2 regions of the Planococcus plakortidis genome follow, and region 1 is predicted to be linked to the other one. Evidence: riboswitches for the same ligand, from Rfam matches in the RefSeq annotation. Region 1 holds a riboswitch; the other holds the start of a gene.
The links. Region 1 has a riboswitch for cyclic di-GMP ahead of flgB (flagellar basal body rod protein FlgB). Riboswitches for the same ligand answer to the same signal wherever they lie in the genome.
Positions count from the first base shown of each region.

Region 1 (9,150 bases):
TTCGGGCCTTGGGCTTCGATCGTCAAGCCGATCACTTGGACGACTTTCCCGTGTTTTCTCACCGGCTCGATTTCTTCCAGCAGCGTCAAATACTCGTTATCTATCAGCTTCATCATTGGATTTCTCCTCACAATAAACGAGCAATTGCTTTTTGATTTCGTTCAACTGGCTATCCAGTGTCGCATCGAACGAGCCGCTTTTCGTATGAATCGTGCAGCCGGAAGGCGCTTGCCCCGCGACTGGCATGAGTTTGAGTTCGGCGCCTGCCCGGATATAGCTTTTCAGCTCGTCTTCAAACGGCAGCATCGCCGGGTAATCTTCAAGCGCCACGTGAATGGCGACTTCTTCCGAATCGTCCACTTGCCGGAGGGCGTGGCGGACGATCGACAACAGCTGCACGTCGTCTTGCATCAATTCATTGCGGATGATTTTCCGTGCGATTTCGGTGCTGAGCGACAATAAAAACGGTTCCGATTCACGGATGATGCGGCGCTGCTCTTCATAAGCCGCAGCGATCAAGCTTTCCATCAACTCGCGCTTTTCGAGAAAATCCGCTTCGGCTTGGGCGAGCCCTTGATTGAAGCCTTCCTGGAACCCGGCTTCCGCCGCAGCTTGCGCTTGTTGTTCCGCTTCTGCTAGCGCTTGCTGTTGTTGGGTTTTTCGCCATTCGGCCAGTTCCATATGTGCTTGTTGTTGCTCTTCGGCCAGTTGTTTTCTCAACGTGTCCAATTGCTGCTCCAACCCGCTGATTTCACCTCTCAACCGTTCCCCGTACTGTTCGATCCCTGGCTCCGCTTGCGCTTCGAACGGCCGGCGGGTTTTCACTTCACGCAAGCCGATAATTTTCGTGCCGTTTTCCCCGGTGCTGCTGCGGATGATCCTAGACAATCATTTCATCTCCTTCATCACGTGAAACCGTGATTTCCCCATCCTCTTCGAGCTTGCGGATCAGCGCCACGATTTCCGTCTGGGCAGTTTCCACTTCTTTCAGTTTGACAGGGCCCATGACATCCATCTCCTCCCGGATCAATTCCGAACGGCGTGTGGACATATTATTGAAAATGCTTTCCTTCACGTCTTCGCTTGCCGCTTTCAAGGCAAAGCTCATGTCCTGGTCGTTCACTTCGCGGACAATGCGCTGAATCGAACGAACATCCAGTTTGACGATGTCTTCAAAGACAAACATGCGTTTCTTGATTTCTGCGACCAGCTCCGGGCTTCCGCTTTCGAGTTCGGAAAGGATCGCTTTTTCTGTGCCGCGATCGACTTGATTGAGCACGCGGACGATCGCTTCCACTCCACCGGTCGCTGTATAATCCTGCACCCCGTTCGCCGAAGACAATTTACGTTCCAGGATCTGTTCGACTTGCTGGATGACATCCGGTGATGTACTTTCCATCAACGCGATGCGCTTCGCGACTTCCGCCTGCTGTTCTGCCGGAAGTTGCGACAGGATTTGTGAGGATTGCTTCGGATCGAGATATGACAGCACCAATGCGATGGTCTGTGCCTGTTCATGTTGCAGCACCGTGGCAATGCGCGCAGGATCCAAACGCCTTGCGAAATTGAAGGGCTTGACCTGCAGACGGTTCGACAGGCGGCCGATCGTATCGAGCGCTTTTTCTTTGCCGAGCGCTTTTTCAAGAATATCGCGTGCGTAGCCAAGCCCGCCTTCGTTCATATAGTCCTGCGCCAGGACCATTTCGTAAAATTCATTGATCACTTGTTCGGTCTGGCTGTTCTTCAATTGGCGCACATTGGAGATTTCCATCGTCAATTGGTCGATTTCCTTTTCAGACAGGCGCTTGAACACTTCCACCGAAACATCCGGCCCCATCCCGACCAATAATACGGCGACTTTTTGGATCCCCGTTAATTCCCTTATCCGTTCCACCATTCAGTTCTCCCCTAATCATCCGCCATCCACGACCTCAACAGATTTGTAAAATCATCAGGACGCCCTTTGGCGAGCTTCTCGATTGTCTTGCGCTTCGGATTTGCCCGGTTGTTGAATTCCGACAAATCGACTTCCTCTTCTTCCGCATTTCCGGCGGGCTGCATTTTCGCAGCGGCACGTGCGAAATAATCCATTTCCAGCTCAGCTGCCAATTCTTCCTGTTGCTTCTTGCGCCGTTTGGCCACGAACAAGATGATGCCCGTCAATAAAATCACGGCCACACCGGCGATGACGTACCAAAGAAGCGGAATGCCTGTCCAGAACGTCGTCACCGGCTCTTCTTCAGCCAGTTCCGGGCGCCCTTGGAATTCTGTCGCAAAGATCGAAATGCGGTCATCGAGTTCGGCCGGTGTCGGCTGGAATTCGTTCATGCTGAGCGAAGTACTGACTGTATTTGCCAACAAATTGCGGATATCATCCATGTGCTGCTGGGTTAAGGTAGCTGGATTGTCGGGCACTGGCGGTTCCACACCGACATTGATCGTAATGTCGTCGATGACATACGGGCTCATCTCGATCTGACGGTTGATGCGATTGACTTCGCGGTTGATGCGTTCTTCGGTCCGTTCCGATTCGCTCGTTCCGGTGCCGTCTGCTGCAGGGTAATTGGCGATCTCCGATTCCCCAGTTCCGGCGTCATCTGCCAGGGCGGCACCTTCACTTGCGTAAGTTTCGACGATCCGCTCGACGCTGATGTCGATGCCTTCGCCCGTTTCGGGATCGACCGGCTCCACCAATTGCTCTTCGCGTTTTTCCTTCGTGAAGTCGATGTTTGCCATAACGGAAACGACGACTTTGTCCTGCCCGAGCAATAGCCCGAGCATCTGCTGCAATTCACGCTGGATATCTTTTTCGATGCCTTGCTGGATTTCGCGGTTTTGCTGATACACCGTCAAGTTGGTGTCCGGCGCGCCAGTATCCTGCAATTCGAACACTTGGCCGTTCTGGTCCATGATGACGATTTGCTCCATCGGCAATTTAGGTACCGATTTGCTGACCAAATGGTACAGGCCGTTGATTTGTTTTTGGTCCAAATTCAAGCTGCCATCGCCTTGGATGACGATCGATGCCGTCGACACTTGCTCTTCATCGGTCAGCCAGACGTTTTCTTTCGGCAAGGTGATCATGACGTTGGCATCGGTCACACCCGCGATTTGTTTCACCAAATACGCGAGTTCGTTTTGCATCGCGTCGCGTTCAACCACATCAAAATGGCGGTCGGTCATCCCCAGCCCCATGTTCTCACTGAATATGCCGTACGTGACATTGCCGTTTTTCGGCAAGCCTTCTGCCGCCAGGCTCACTTTCAAGCCGGCGACTTGCTCTTCGGGAACGGAGATCGTCGTCCCATCGGTCGATACTTCGACCGGGATGCCTTGGCTTTCGATGGCCGCCTTGATTTCACCCGCTTCTGCAGGGTCCAGATTGGCATACAAAGGCGACATATTGGATTGGCTATTGAAGAAAACAAAAAGCCCTATGGCAAGCAAAGTGATGAAAAAGGACGCGGCCATCAGCCATTTGGTCGCTTTCGATAAACTGCCCCAGGAGTCTTTTGTTTTGGTTTTATAGGTTTCGAACTTCTCTTTCATCGAATGCACACCTTATTCGTTTTCATACTTGCATTCTCATCACTTCTTGGTACGCTTCCACCACTTTATTGCGCACTTGCATCGTCATCTGCAGCGACAGGCTCGCTTTTTGCGACGCGATCATCACTTCGTGGACGTCTTTCACTTCGCCCGTCAGCAATTGGTCGGTCTTTTTATCGGATACGTTCTGTGCTTCGCTCACTTCTTTCAGCGCATTCTTGAAGACATCGCCGAATCCTGTCGCTTCCGGTTTCGGCTGCATCTTTTCCAGGAATTGATTTTGCAGAAACGGTGTCTGCAGCTGTGCAATTTTCTCCATGCTGCCCCTCCTCAACTAAACTTTCTTATTTCCCGATTTCGAGCGCCTTCATGAACATGCTTTTCGAGGCATTCATCGCCGTGACGTTCGCTTCATAAGAACGCGTCGCCGACATCAAATCGACCATTTCCTTAATCGGGTCCACATTCGAGGTGCGTACATACCCTTCGGCGTCTGCGTCCGGATGCTCCGGATCGTAGGTCACCGGAAACGGGGTGGCATCTTCCCGGATGGCGCTAGCTTTTACGCCCGCGCCGGCTCCTTTGTTTTCCATGGCAGCCGTCAAATGCTTGGCGAATGGCGATGCGCCGGCGGTCGACAGTTCCACGGTTTTGCGGCGGTACGGCACCCATTCCCCGTTGACGAGTTCCGCGCGGTTCGTATTGGCATTGGCAATATTCGACGACACGACATCCATCCGCAAACGGTTGGCAGTCAATCCGGATGCGCTAATATTCAGACCACTAAATAAAGACATATGCGTTATCTCCCTTCGTTGATGACCGAACGCAAGCTCGAGAACTTGCCGTTGACCCGTTCGGTGACGGCGTTATACCATAATTGGTTTTTCGCGAGTTCCGCCATTTCAAAATCCATATCGACGTTATTGCCGTTCGGCGTCATTTTCGTATTGCGGTTGATTGTCACTGGTGTTGCCGCCTGGCCGCTCTGGAATTCGAGATGGCGCGCATCGGTGCGGTAACTTTTCATCCGCGAAGCGCTCGCCTGTTCCATTGCCTGTCGGAAATCCACTTGCTTGCTTTTGTAATTCGCTGTATCCACATTGGCGATATTGCCGGCATGGACACGCTGTTTCAATGTCGAAGTCGACAAGGCCTGCTCCATTTTTTGAATGCTTGATGGAAAGATATTCATCATTTCAGCCCCTTACATCTGAATTTGCCCAAATAAAAAAATCCGCTTTGAAAAAGGCGGATTTGAGTCAAATCTACCATCTTTCGGCAACCCGGCGATCTTGTGTCTTAGACAGTTAGACCCGTGGCTTTGCGTCCTTCACTTTCGTAGAAGTTTGCTATTTTCGTCATGATATGGGTATATTTTTCTTTAAACTCGTCTTTTAGAATCATTTTGAGTCTTTACTACTCCGGTATAGTATCATGCTTTTTTTAATTTGGCTATTTTATTTTATAAAAAAATTCTACTATTTTTTCCATTTAATCTGCGATTTTCTGTTAAAATGATGGTAGAGAAAGCTAACAGTAGTCCATTAGACTATAATAAAGGAAGTGTATAGGTAATATGTTTCGCGGATTGTATACGGCAACTTCGGGAATGATGTCCCAAAACAGAACACAACAAATATTGACAAATAATCTATCAAATTCCAATACTCCGGGATTCAAGACAGATGAAGCAGCGATTCGCTCCTTTCCACAGCAGTTAATCAAAGCGCAGAATGCCCATCAGCCTGCGCCAATCGGCCGGCTTTCCACTGGTGTTTATGTACAGGAAGCGATTCCTTCATTTTCCCAAGGCCCGATCCGCGAAACAGGGAATGCGACCGATTTCGCCTTGGTCAATGACAATTTGCCGCTCGATGCGGACACCGGCGACCGCGGCACATTATTGTTTGCGGTTGAAACAGCAGAAGGCGATATCCGCTATACGCGCAACGGGCAATTCACGGTCGACGCGGAAGGATTTCTTGCGACCAGCTTCGGCCAGCGTGTGCTTGGTGACAACCTCCAGCCGATTCAAGTCGGCGATGGCGGGTTTTCTGTCCAAACGAACGGCGAAGTTACGCGTTCCGATGGCGCAGGTGCCGGAAGTATCTGGATCGGTGCCACGGATGAACCGGAACAATTGATCAAGCAAGGGCATAACTTGCTTGCCTGGGCAGGAGACGATGCAGATGCCCCGGCACTGGCTGAAGAGGCCGAGCGTTTCGTCAAGCAAGGCTTCATCGAACAATCGAATGTCGACTTGACCCGCACGATGACCGACATGATGACCGCTTACCGCGGATTCGAATCCAACCAAAAAGTGATCCAGGCCTATGACCGCAGCATGGAAAAAGCGGTCAACGAAATCGGCCGGGTCTGATAAGGAGCCAAGCACATGAACATCCAAATGAACGCGGCGAGCAGCTCGATGCGCGAACTGCAGAAAAAAATCGATATGATTGCCAATAATGTCGCCAACGTCAATACGGCCGGCTATAAAAAACAAGAAGCCAATTTTGCGGACGCACTGCTCCATAGCGTCAATAAGCAAGCCGGCCCTGCCAACGAAATCGGCCGAAGCACGCCGGACGGGCTGCGCATCGGCGGTGGGATGCTGTTATCCGACGCCATCACCCGCCATTCGCTCGGCCAGATGCAGCAAACGGGCCGCGAACTGGATTTCGCGATCGATTCGCCGAATGGCTATTTCCGCGCTTCCAATGAAGATGGTATCTATTACACACGAAACGGATCGTTCCAAGCCGAACCGATTCTGGGCAGCGGCCGATTGGCACTTGTCACCGCTTCCGGCGATTCGGTCCTCGGTGCTGACGGCGCGCCAATTACGATTGCAGCGGGATACGATGAACTGAGCATCGGGTCAAACGGTGTTGTGACGGCAACTTATGCCGGCCAAGCGGCTGAAACGTTCCAATTCGGCACCGCTCAAATCAACCGGACCGCCCTGCTGGAAAAAGCAGGCGACAATCGCTACCGCTTGCCGGGCACGGAAGCCGAACAAATTGCATCCGGCGCCTTGGAACTCGGCACTTCCGCCATTTCACAAGCGGTGCTGGAAACTTCGAACGTCGACATGGCGAGCGAAATGACCGAATTGATCGCCACGCAGCGCCTGTTCCAATCACAAGGCCGCGCGATTTCCTTTGCGGATGACATGATGGGTCTCGTCAATACGATGAAATCCTGACCGGAATACCTTTCTTGATATAATAAAAAATAAAGCCGGATTTCCAGTTACCAGTTGGAAACCCGGCTTTATTTGTATGCTGATCTCTATTCATAAATCGACCAGCAGCCATTTCTTCTTTACTCCCCTTTTAAGGTTCCCCCTCTCCTTCCAATTAAAAACAGCGGATGCACCTTCGCATCCGCTGTTTATCGAAGAAAGTCCATCAGGCTCGGCTGCATCATCTTCGCGGATGATGACAGGCTTGCCTGGTAAATGCTTTCTTCACTTTTCAATTTGATCAATATTTCAGCATAATCTACATCTTCGATTGAAGATAATGCTGAACCTAATGAAAGCTTCGCGTCCAGCAAGCGGTTTTCAGTCGCTTCTACACGATTCTGGCGTGCGCCGTTTTCTGCCGCTGCCGTCAGCAACCGTTCCATCGCCTGGTCGATTCCGTCGAGGTCGATTTCCCCGTCCGTTTTCAGGCTGTTAGCCAACTCTCCGACAACCCGGAATAAATTATTTTCATCACCCGCAGCGCCGATTAAGGATTCAGGTAAGATGCCTACTTCCAATTGAAGGCCGTCCCCTAGCTTTACCGTCTTCGCTGCAGCGTTGAAAGTTGGGCCATCAAAAGAAGCAACTGCCGGGAATGGTTTGGTTTTTGTCTCTGATCCACTGAACAGGTAATGGCCATCGACTTTCGAATTGGCGAATTGGCGCAATTGCTCCCCCAGAACTTCCACTTCGCTCGCGATCGACTTGCGGTCTTCCGGCGACAGCGAGCCGTTCGCCCCCTGCACGCCAAGTTCCCTCACGCGTTGCGTCACGCTGATCATCGACTGGACGGAGCGGTCGGTTTCATCAAGCCATAACTTCGCTTCGCCAGCATTGCGTTCGAATTGTCCGCTCGCCGACAAAGCGCTTTTCAGGCGCATCGCTTTGGAAATCCCTTGCGGATCGTCAGAAGGCTTGTGCAGCATTTTACCGCTCGACGCCTGGAGATTGGTTTTCTCGAAGCGTCCCAGATTCTGTTGCATATGGTGTACAGAATTTTGATGCATCATTTGTTGTGTCACTCTCATTACGCTGTCCTCCGTTTTCAGGCTTTAACGCGCAGCCATTCGGTTAATGATCGTATCAAGCATTTGGTCGGTCGTCGACACGAGTCGGGCAGCCGCATTATACGCATGCTGGAATTTCACCAAGCTCGCCATCTCCTCATCGAGCGAAACACCCGTGACGGATTGGCGGCGGTTTTCCGTCGAGATGAGCATCTGCTCCTGGGTCTTGACGGCGTATCCGGCGCTTTGCGCTTCCGTGCCAAGGGCGCTGACCAAGGCCCGGAAATCCGCTTGCGTTTTTTTCACGTCTTCATCAAGGCCTTTCGGCAGCTCGAGCTGGGCGTCTGTTGCCACAGTCAATTCGCCCGCTGGCGCCGATTTCCCGAAGACCTTGCCGTTCGCTTCGGCGAAACCTGTCACAGTCGCTGCGATTTTTTGTTGGTAATTCTCGACTGTTTCCAGCGCTTGCACGAGTCCTCCGAGCTTGCCACCCGCCGCTTCTGCGTCGATCGGTTCGCGGGCTTTCACCGGCTGTTTGTCCGCTGCCAAAGCGATTGCATAACTGCCGTCTGCTTTTTCAGTGACTTTAATATCCATCAGTTTCGACAATTCCCCGACTGCTGCGTCGCGCTCATCGCGCAAATCGTTTGCTTGGGGGCCTGTGCGGACGATGCTTTTGTTCAACTCATCGATGCGCGAGATTAAAGTCTGCGCTTCATTTTCAGCTGCTGTGGTGCGCTCTTTCAATTCGGCCGTCAACTCGCCCAAAGACCGGTCGATCGTTTTCGCGACGTCCGCAAAAGCTTGCGCCCGTTCTTTCACGACTGCCTGCATCGCCTGGTTTGATGGATCGCCTGACAGGTCTTGCCAAGCACTCCACAATCGGTCCATCGACGCGTTAAGACCGGCATCGCCCGGTTCACCGAGAATCGTTTCCACGTTTCCGAGCGCTTCGCTTTTCGCCTGCCACTCCGCAAGCTCCGCTGAATGCCCGCGGTGCTGCTGATCCAGGAAACGGTCCCGTACGCGCATGACCGAATCGATCGAGACGCCCGTGCCGACTTGTCCGCTGCCAGCGCCTTGGCTCGTCCACACTTCCAGGGATGGAGAGGAACTCGTATTCACTTGTTGGCGCGAATAGCCTTTCGTGTTGGCATTCGCGATATTATGGCCGGTTGTCGAGATGCTTGCCTGGCCTGCAGATAAGCCCCGCCGGCCGGTTTCCAAAGTGTGAAAAGTTGACACGTGATCCCCTGCTTCCCTGTGGGCTTACGCTTTCGTATCGAAAAAGCCCCGATTGTCTGTTTGTGGTTTTTTTACGCCGGATTGTGGCTGATAATT
Region 1 is NZ_CP016539.2:213,014-222,163, reverse strand. Features, by position in the region: gene fliI (flagellar protein export ATPase FliI) at 1-113, opposite strand, end outside; gene BBI15_RS01185 (FliH/SctL family protein) at 97-888, opposite strand; gene fliG (flagellar motor switch protein FliG) at 881-1,897, opposite strand; gene fliF (flagellar basal-body MS-ring/collar protein FliF) at 1,909-3,549, opposite strand; gene fliE (flagellar hook-basal body complex protein FliE) at 3,572-3,868, opposite strand; gene flgC (flagellar basal body rod protein FlgC) at 3,894-4,346, opposite strand; gene flgB (flagellar basal body rod protein FlgB) at 4,352-4,747, opposite strand; cyclic di-GMP riboswitch class I at 4,827-4,913, opposite strand; gene BBI15_RS01155 (flagellar hook-basal body protein) at 5,129-5,932, shown strand; gene BBI15_RS01150 (flagellar hook-basal body protein) at 5,948-6,760, shown strand; gene flgL (flagellar hook-associated protein FlgL) at 6,949-7,830, opposite strand; gene flgK (flagellar hook-associated protein FlgK) at 7,855-9,054, opposite strand; gene BBI15_RS01135 (flagellar protein FlgN) at 9,079-9,150, opposite strand, start outside.

Region 2 (9,150 bases), 460 kb from region 1:
GATTTATACGCTTCCGTAAAAAACGAACAAGACGAAAGCATCGCGCTGGTCGGCTTGTCGCGTGTCGGAAGAGGCTTTTCGAAAGAAGAACAAGCCGATATTGACGGGCTGTTCAAGCGCGTCCATCTGGCGATCGACCGGATCCAATTATACGACGCGGCGATCCATGAACGGACATTGAATGAGCGCATCATCAATAACATCAATGAAGGCATCCAGTTCATCGCGAAAAATGGCAGCATGGTGCAGCGCAATGAAACCATGTGCACGATGCTGAGCTGCGGGAATGCGCCGCTCGACGCCGTCATCCCCCAAGATGTGTGGATCCGCAAAATGTCTGAACAAACGGCATCGCCTGAAGCGATGAACGATTTTCTTAACGCGTGCATCCGTGAGAACGACGGCGATGCGAAAACTTTCCAATATACGGTCAACGCCCCTTATGAACGGGTCATCGATGTCTATAGCACACCGGTCATTGTCGACGGGGAACGGACGGGGACGATTTTCGTGCACCGCGACATCACGAGAGAGCACGAAGTCGACAAGATGAAATCCGAGCTGGTCAGCACCGTCAGCCACGAGCTGCGGACGCCGCTGTCGAGCGTGCTCGGCTTCACGGAGCTATTGCTCAACAAAGAGTTGAAACCGGACAAGCAAGTGCGTTATTTGAAGACGATTTATAAAGAAGCGATGCGCCTGACCAATTTGATCAATGATTTCCTGGATCTGCAGCGGATGGAATCCGGGGACCAGGTGTACCGGATGGATAAGCTATCGATGAATGAACTGGTCATCGAAGCGGCGGAAAAATTCAGGACGCAGCCGGCGCATTCGATCGTCTTGGTGGACGATGCAACGGATGTCAAAGTGGAAGGCGACCGGGAGCGCCTCGCGCAAGTATTGATGAACCTGGTCGGCAATGCCATCAAGTTTTCCCCAGAAGGCGGCAACGTGACCATTTGCATGAAAAACCATGCCAACCATTTGCGTGTGTCGATCCAGGACGAAGGAATCGGCATCCCGGCTGAAGACATACCGAAGCTGTTCTCCAAATTCCAGCGCATCGACAATAGTTCGCGCCGCAAAATCGGCGGCACCGGGCTTGGCCTTGCGATCTGCCAGGAAATCATCGCCAAGCACGACGGCAAGATCTGGATTGAATCGCAGGAAGGACAAGGCACGACCATCCACTTTGAATTGCCGCTCATATCCGGAATCCAGGAATATGCTGCACAAGAAGGTGCGGAGGAGAACCCGCCGGTGATGATCGTGGAAGATGATATGAGCCTCGCGTTGCTGTTATCGGAAGAGCTGAAGCTCAACGGTTTTAAAGTGATTTACCACACCTCGCCGAAAGAAGCCTTCAAAGAAGCGAAGCGCACGCCTTTGGTCGGGGCGGTCGTCGACATCATGCTCGGTGAGGAATTGAGCGGCTGGGATTTGGTCGATATGATGAAGGAAGACCCGGCGACAGAGAATATCCCAATCGTCATTTCTTCCGCACTCGACCCATCAGTGGACGCCAACAAGATCAGCAAGATCAACCACTACTTGACCAAACCATACGCCCCGGTGAATTTATCGAAAGTGATGAAAGGCTTGCAGAACGGGCAGGAGCAGAACGGCGTCATCTTCTACGCCACATACGGCCTGGATGACGAGCCGGAAAGCTGAGAAAGAGCAAACGACTGAAAAATTGACCAATCCTATAACAAAATAAAAATAGCCGAAGAAAAAGATATTCTTTTTCTTCGGCTATTTTTATTAGTAACTGATGGGAATGGAGACGGTGAATCCAGCTGCATGACCCACATCCTGTGGGCTAGAGCGCGTCCGTCGTAATGGACATCAACCGTTTCTTTTAGAGCGGCTTTGTTTTTCTAGGACACCAAAATATCTTCCACAAGCGCCAAGAGTTCCATCGGGCTGAACGGCTTGGACATGAAATAATCCGCCCCGTTCAGGATGGCTTTCTCGCGGTCCGCATCCTGTGCCTTCGCGGTCAGCATCAGCACTTTCGTGTCGTTCAGGTCTTTCCGGACTTCCTCGAGCACTTCCATGCCGGTGAGGTACGGCATCATATAATCGAGCACGACCAAATCGTAGTCATTGGCCCGGATCTTCTCCAGGGCCTCTTTGCCGTCTTCGGCTTCTTCGATCAGGAAATTGTCTTCCAAAGTATCTGCGATCAAGATGCGCAAAATGTCTTCATCATCTGCGACCAATATTTTCTTCATCAGTATCCTCCTTGCTGTTAAGTCGAAATCCCTTTGCGTTTCATATCGCCCCAATGCGCTTTCTTTTGGAAAGTGGCGATGATCCCCTTGACTCGCCACAGTACCATAAGCGGGCGGTACCAGAAGGCCTCGGTCAATGCCCAGAAATACAGGCGCATCAAATGGGAAACTTTCGGGTATTTGTGGAGCGTCAATTCTTCCAATAATACGGCGAGTGCCGAAATGAGCGACCCGTAGAACACCGTCACCAGGAACATGACGCCGGCGACTTGCGGGTCGACCAATGAGAAGAAAAAGCCGCCGAAAATGATGAAATAGCCGATGAACTCGAACACGGCACCGAGCAGTTCGATGAACAGGAAATAAGGCATGGAAAACAAACCGATCGAGCCGTATTTCGGGTTGAGCATCATTTTTCTGTGATTCCACAAAGTTTCCAGCAGCCCGCGCTGCCAGCGAATCCGCTGGGACCTGAGCACTTCCAGCGATTCGGGCGCTTCCGTCCAGCAGACAGGATCCGGAATGTATTCAATGCGCTGCTTGGATTTTTCTTCCCGCAGCAAACGGTGCAGCCGGACGACCAATTCCATATCCTCGCCGACCGTGTTCTTATTGTATCCCCCCGCTTGGATGACGCGTTCTTTATTGAAGACGCCGAAAGCGCCCGAGACGATCAGCAAAATATTCAAATGGCTTAATGCCAGGCGACCGATCAGGAAGGCGCGGAAATACTCGATGATCTGCATGAGGACGATCGGGCTTTTCGGCAGGCCGATCAGTTCCACTTTGCTTCTCGAAATGGTCGAGCCGTTGGCGATCCGGACCGATCCGCCAGTGACGATGATTTGCCCGTCCGATTCGATGATGGGCTTCATGCATTTCAAGAGCCCGTCGTTTTCCAAAATGGAATCGCCGTCAATGGCGCAGAAATAAGGGAACGACGACAGGTTGATCCCGGCATTCAAGGCATCGGCCTTGCCGCCGTTCGCTTTTTTGATGAGGCGGATATAAGGGAAGATCGAGGATTGATAAATGGCCTCGATTTCCGCGGTTTCGATGTGTGTGCGGACGGCGAACGGGATTTCCTTCATCTTGAATTCGTCGATCATGCGCAGCGAGGTGCTGTCTTTCGATCCGTCGTCGATGACGATGATCTCCTTTTCGGGATATTCAAGCGCCAATAGCGAACGCACCGTGCTGACGACGCCGACTTCTTCGTTATAGGCAGGCACGAGGATCGATACCGGATAAGTAGATTGGTTTCTCAGGAAATCTTCTGTCGACTCGCGCTTGTCGAGTTTGTTCTCTTTTTTGACTTTCCCGTAGGCGAGCGCAAAGAGCCCGAGGTAGCTCAAGCTGGAAAACAGCATATAGGCGATAACGATATAAGATAGAATCAGCGCTAGTTCCTGCATTATTGTTCACTTCCTAAAAGAGCGGTTTTCCATTGATTGGCCATATCGCGCGCATAGCGGTCGGGGTGGCTTTCCGCAAGATGGGCAAGCACGATATCCCCTTCCGAAAACTGCGTCAAGGCCTCGGCTGATGAGTAGCGGACCCACCACACCGGATCCCCGAGCAATTCGCTGAGTGTTTCCTTATAGCGTGACAATTGCAGCTTGCCTGCAATCTGGGCGGCAAACATGCGCTCCGGCCAGGCCGCAGAATGAAAAAACGGGGCAAGGGCGCCTGGCGCATTCATGTATTGCAGATGAAGGATCGCTTTCAATGCCTGGATGCGCATCTCCATGTCAGGATTCTGCAATTCCTCTTCGATGCGCGGAAGAAATAGCGTTATGCCGGCCATGCCGATATAGGAAACGGCTGAATGTTTCAGCGTCTCGTTGCCGGTTTCATTTTTCAAGGCAGCATCCAGCTCGTCCAGTTTCGTCAGCTCATCCAGCCGCTTGAAAACGTCGATATACAGGCGGGCCGGGGCATCGGGGTATTTCGCAAGCGCTGAAATGGCTACCGTCTCATTCAAGGAAGCGAGCGTGCGGATCAATTGCTGGGTCTCCTGGTCGAGTTTGGAGCTCTTCGCTAATTTCTCCTTCAGCAGCGGCACGAGCGATGCCACCCGAAAATCTTCGATGAAATACAAGGTATTCATGCGCATCGCCCAGTTTCCGTGTTTCAGCAACTTGGCGTAGCGTTTGGCAAGGAATTGTTCCGACAGATAAGAAACAGCAGGAGAATCGGCACCGGCTTTGGTGACGGATACGTAATGGTTCAATAAGCGTTCAAGCACGGCCAGCCGGTAAGGGGAACCCTGCAGTCCTGCGATGAACCGATCGTCTGCGGGATCCATCATATAGGAACTGAACGATTCGATTAGCGCATCGTATTCCTGCCCGATCGCGGCTTCCCGTTTATTCGATTGCTGCTTGCGCCAGGCCAGGATCAATAACAAAGCGAGTTGGCCGATGAACAGGGAGGCGATGAGGATCCACAAATGCGATAAATTCATTTGAACATCCTCTTCGTGAGCCGCTGGACGCGGGCCACGACTTCCTGTGCATAAAATGGTTTGACGATGTAATCATCGGCTCCGCTCTTCAAGGCCAAAACGATGTCCGATTCATTATTGCGGGAGGTGAGCATGGAAACAAGAATATTGTCATGTGGATACTGCGACCGCACATGGCTCAGCACTTCGAGCCCATCCATTTTCGGCATGACGCCGTCGAGCAAGATCATGTAATGCTCATCCGGGCGATACCAATCGGAATCGACGAGTGCAAGGCCGTCTGGGTACTCCTCGATGTGGATATCGAAGTCCTCCGTTTTCCAATTGGAAAATTGCTTGGCGACCAATTTACGCACGAGCGAGTCATCATCGACAATGACGATATTCAGTTTGCGCTTTACATCATGACCTGCAGCTTCATATACTCTCGTCTGGTTGCGGCCGTTCCGCTTGGCCAGATACAGGGCTTGGTCGGCTTTGCTGACGATCGTTTCCTGCGCGAGCTGGTATTCGCTGAGCCCTGCAGAGAACGTTAAACGGACCGGCACATGGCCATTGACGGTGAATTCCGTTTCAGCCAGCGCCTGGCGCAGGCGATCGATGAATGCATCCGCTTCTGCTGCCCTGGTATCGGGAAGGATCAAGGCGAATTCCTCTCCGCCGTAGCGGAAGAATTGGTCCGATTCACGTTTCCGGTTCAGGATGAGCTGGCTGAACGAACGCAGCACTTCATCTCCTGCCGGATGCCCGTAACTGTCATTGATTTTCTTGAAATGGTCGAGATCGAGCAAGGCCAGCGTGAAGGGCTTGCCGGTTCGTTCTGCAAGGTTCGCCATTTGCGATAGGGCATGATCGAATGATTGGCGATTGCCCGCTCCCGTCATTTTGTCCACCCGCACCGCTTGGAGCACGAATTCCTGGCTGCGCAGGCGATTGGCGAGATAAGGGAGGAAAAACGCCATATTCAGCGGCTTAGCCAGGAAATCAGTGGCGCCGGCTTCCATGGCACGGATGTGGTCATCAATCTGGCCGCCTTCCCTCATGATGGCGACTGGCAAATGGCGGTCCCGGCCGGCTTCGGCGATTCGTTCGGCCAGATGGAACCCATCCGTATCCGGCAGCTTCGCTTCCACTAGCACCATCTGGGGATGCAATGTATAAAATAATTCCATGCCTTTTTGGCCATCGAGCGCTATGACTGCGGGAATGCTTCTCGCTTCCAATGTCTCTTTGATCTTTGCGGCGTATTCCGCATCGGGATCGATGACCAATACGAGGGCTTCTTCGTTTATCGGATCGTTTGCTGAAGTTTCCAGCTCCGCTGTTTCTTCTTTTACAGCCTCTTCAGCTGCAAAATAATAGCGGAATGAAGCGATGAGCTCTTTTAAGGAGGCGGTTGAAAGCGGGGTCGTGCTATGTTCCGAAAAAGAGTCCAGCTGCACGGCACAAAAATCGGACAGTTCGGCCATGCCGATCGTCCCCGCCGTCCCTTTCATCGTGTGCAAGAACCGATAGACTTCACTCTCCTGCAGCGTGCCTTGCGCAGTCCATTTTGAAAAATCCCGTTCCATTCGATTGGCAAGCAAAGCCTTGTAATCTGTTTGGGCCAATTTCTTTCACCTTCCTTAAAAAAATCCCTCAAGACATCCGGGAAGAGATGTGCCAAGAGCTGAAATATGACGAATTGAATTCCGTAATATGTCAATTGATTAGTTAATTAGATAATATTTTCCACTTCTAGAATACCATCATTTGGCTTGTTAGTAAGGTACTTACTATCCTAATTGTGATATTTTAGCGATCTGCTATTGGGGCAAAAACAAAAAGACACTTCCGGCAATCATGAGAAGTGTCTGGTCTTGTCATGGCTTGAGCGTCATCCAGCTGCCGACATGATGGATGGCAATTCCTTCATAAGAAGGATACGCCGAATAATGAGCGGCAACTTTGTCCAGCTGCCCATTCATGAACGCTTCGCCTTCTTCGGCAAACGTGATGGTGCTGCCTTCGTCGGTGATGCCTGTCTCTACGCCCACTACGACCTGTTTGCCATATTTTTCGGCCATGGCGATCTCGTTTTTGACGATGTCGATGATCATCGGCGCGGAATCCCGGTAAGCCATCAAGGTTACCCCGTCTGTATTGGCGATCACCCATTCCGCCAATAACCCGCTGCCGAATGTATTTTGATAAGGAATCTCGTCGAACCAGAATGGCATATCGGCTTCAAGCGGCAAGTTCAGCTGCAAAGAGCTCGCCGCGGCCCGCTGCAAAAGCGATTGATAGGATTTCACGGTAGCGGCGCGTTTCGAATTCCAGCCGCTGTATAAATAAGGCTCCACATCCAAGTGGATGCCGTCAAAGCGTGCCGGATCCGTCGAGCCGCTTTGGTAATTGCCGAGCCAGTCCATCAACCTGTTCTGGTTCGTATAGCCTTTTGGCGCAACCCAGGACGGCGCTCCGTCAAGTGCAAATACGGCTATGCCGCGTGCATGCGCTTGCGTGACAAAGCTGCGATACGTATTTTTGGGGACATCGCGATCGATCTGGATATAGACTTTATTGACGTTTTTTTGCTCGAGAAAAGACAGCACAGCTGCTTCATCTTCCACGAACATCCATGGGTTCCACAGCCAAGTGGCGCGGGTATCAGGCGCATCGCCGCTTGCCTGTACATTTTCTGCCTGGCTGAACGCCAGCATAAGAGACATCGCGAACATCAACATCGCCGCTTTCTTCAACATATTCCAATCCTCCATTCTGTCAGCCGAGGCCCACGGAAGAATGGGTGCCTGGCAACCTGACGACCGTGCACTGCTGAAGCAGTGGGTAGGCTCATGGCTTTGCGTCCTTCCTTTTCAGGTAAGTTTGCCTTTTTCAGTTTTTTCCTTATTATAATTCCAGTATGTTGCATTAAAATAGTATCTATGTACCTATTAACCGTTTTACAAAATGAGGAACGAATAGAGGCGCATAATCTTCTTAAATGAAGCGGGGAAAGATCATTTTTTAGTGGAGCGTTTATAGTAACTGCTATAGACTGGAAATATGGAGAATTCCTTGGGCATGGCCGGCTTCGAAGAACACACGTTTCAGGAATTTGCTTTCAATGGAACTTAATAAAGACATATAACTTGAAGGAGGATTCCGCATGATCAGTTCAAAGTACTTGGATTTACTGGCAGAAAAATACGATAGTGAAGAAAAAGTGGCAACGGAGATCATCAACCTGGAAGCCATCTTGAATTTGCCGAAAGGGACGGAGCATTTCGTCAGCGACCTCCACGGCGAATACCAGGCGTTCCAGCATGTATTGCGCAACGGCTCCGGAAACGTCAAAGTGAAAATCAGGGATTTGTTCAAGGGTGAGATGAGTGAAGAGGAGCTGAATGAATTCGCGGCACTCGTCTATTACCCGGAAGAGAAATTGAGCCTGATCAAAAGCCATTTCAGCAGCAAGAAAGAATTGAGGGAATGGTATATCGGCACGATCGAGCGGCTGCTCAAACTGGTGTCCTACGCTTCATCCAAATACACGCGCTCGAAATTGCGCAAAGCCTTGCCGAAGCAATTCGTCTACATCATCGAAGAACTCCTGTACAAGACGGACGAGTTCACCAACAAGAAGGATTATTACGCGAAAATGCTCGAGCAGATCATTTCCCTGGGGCAAGTGGACAAGCTGATCGTCGGCCTGGCTTATACGATGCAGCGCCTGACAGTCGACCATCTGCATGTAGTCGGCGATATTTACGACCGGGGGCCGGATCCGCATAAGATCATGGATACGCTCATCGACTACCACTCACTCGACATTCAATGGGGGAACCATGACGTGTTGTGGATCGGCGCCTATTCCGGCTCCAAAGTCTGCCTCGCGAACATCATCCGCATTTGTGCGCGCTATAATAACCTGGACATCATCGAGGATGTGTACGGCATCAATCTGCGCCCGCTGTTGAATTTGGCGGAGAAGTATTACGAAGACAACCCTGCGTTCCACCCAAAACGTATTTCGGGAGAGCATTTGACGGAGCAGGAACAGCTGCAGATCACGAAGATCCACCAGGCGATCTCGATCATCCAGTTCAAATTGGAAAGCCCGATCATCAAGCGGCGTTCCTGCTTCGCGATGGAAGACCGCCTGCTCTTGGAAAAAGTCGATTACGATCGAAATGAAGTGACGATCCACGGCAAAACCTATCCGCTGGAAAATACCTGCTTCTCCACGATCGATCCCGAACAGCCCGACCGCTTGCTCGACGAAGAGCAGCAGGTCATCGATAAATTGCTGTTCTCCATCCAGCATTCCGAGAAGCTGTCGCGCCATATGAACTTCCTCATGAAAAAAGGGAAGCTGTATCTTCAATATAACGGCAATTTGCTGATCCACGGCTGCATCCCGCTCGAAGAGAATGGCGACATGAAGCAAATGGAGATCGA
Region 2 is NZ_CP016539.2:3,012,563-3,021,712, reverse strand. Features, by position in the region: gene BBI15_RS15055 (ATP-binding protein) at 1-1,677, shown strand, start outside; gene BBI15_RS15050 (response regulator transcription factor) at 1,884-2,240, opposite strand; gene BBI15_RS15045 (glycosyltransferase family 2 protein) at 2,258-3,655, opposite strand; gene BBI15_RS15040 (HEAT repeat domain-containing protein) at 3,655-4,707, opposite strand; gene BBI15_RS15035 (GGDEF domain-containing response regulator) at 4,704-6,317, opposite strand; gene BBI15_RS15030 (amidase) at 6,570-7,451, opposite strand; cyclic di-GMP riboswitch class I at 7,499-7,590, opposite strand; gene BBI15_RS15025 (fructose-bisphosphatase class III) at 7,862-9,150, shown strand, end outside.
Region 2: another riboswitch for cyclic di-GMP. It lies ahead of BBI15_RS15030 (amidase); the one in region 1 lies ahead of flgB (flagellar basal body rod protein FlgB).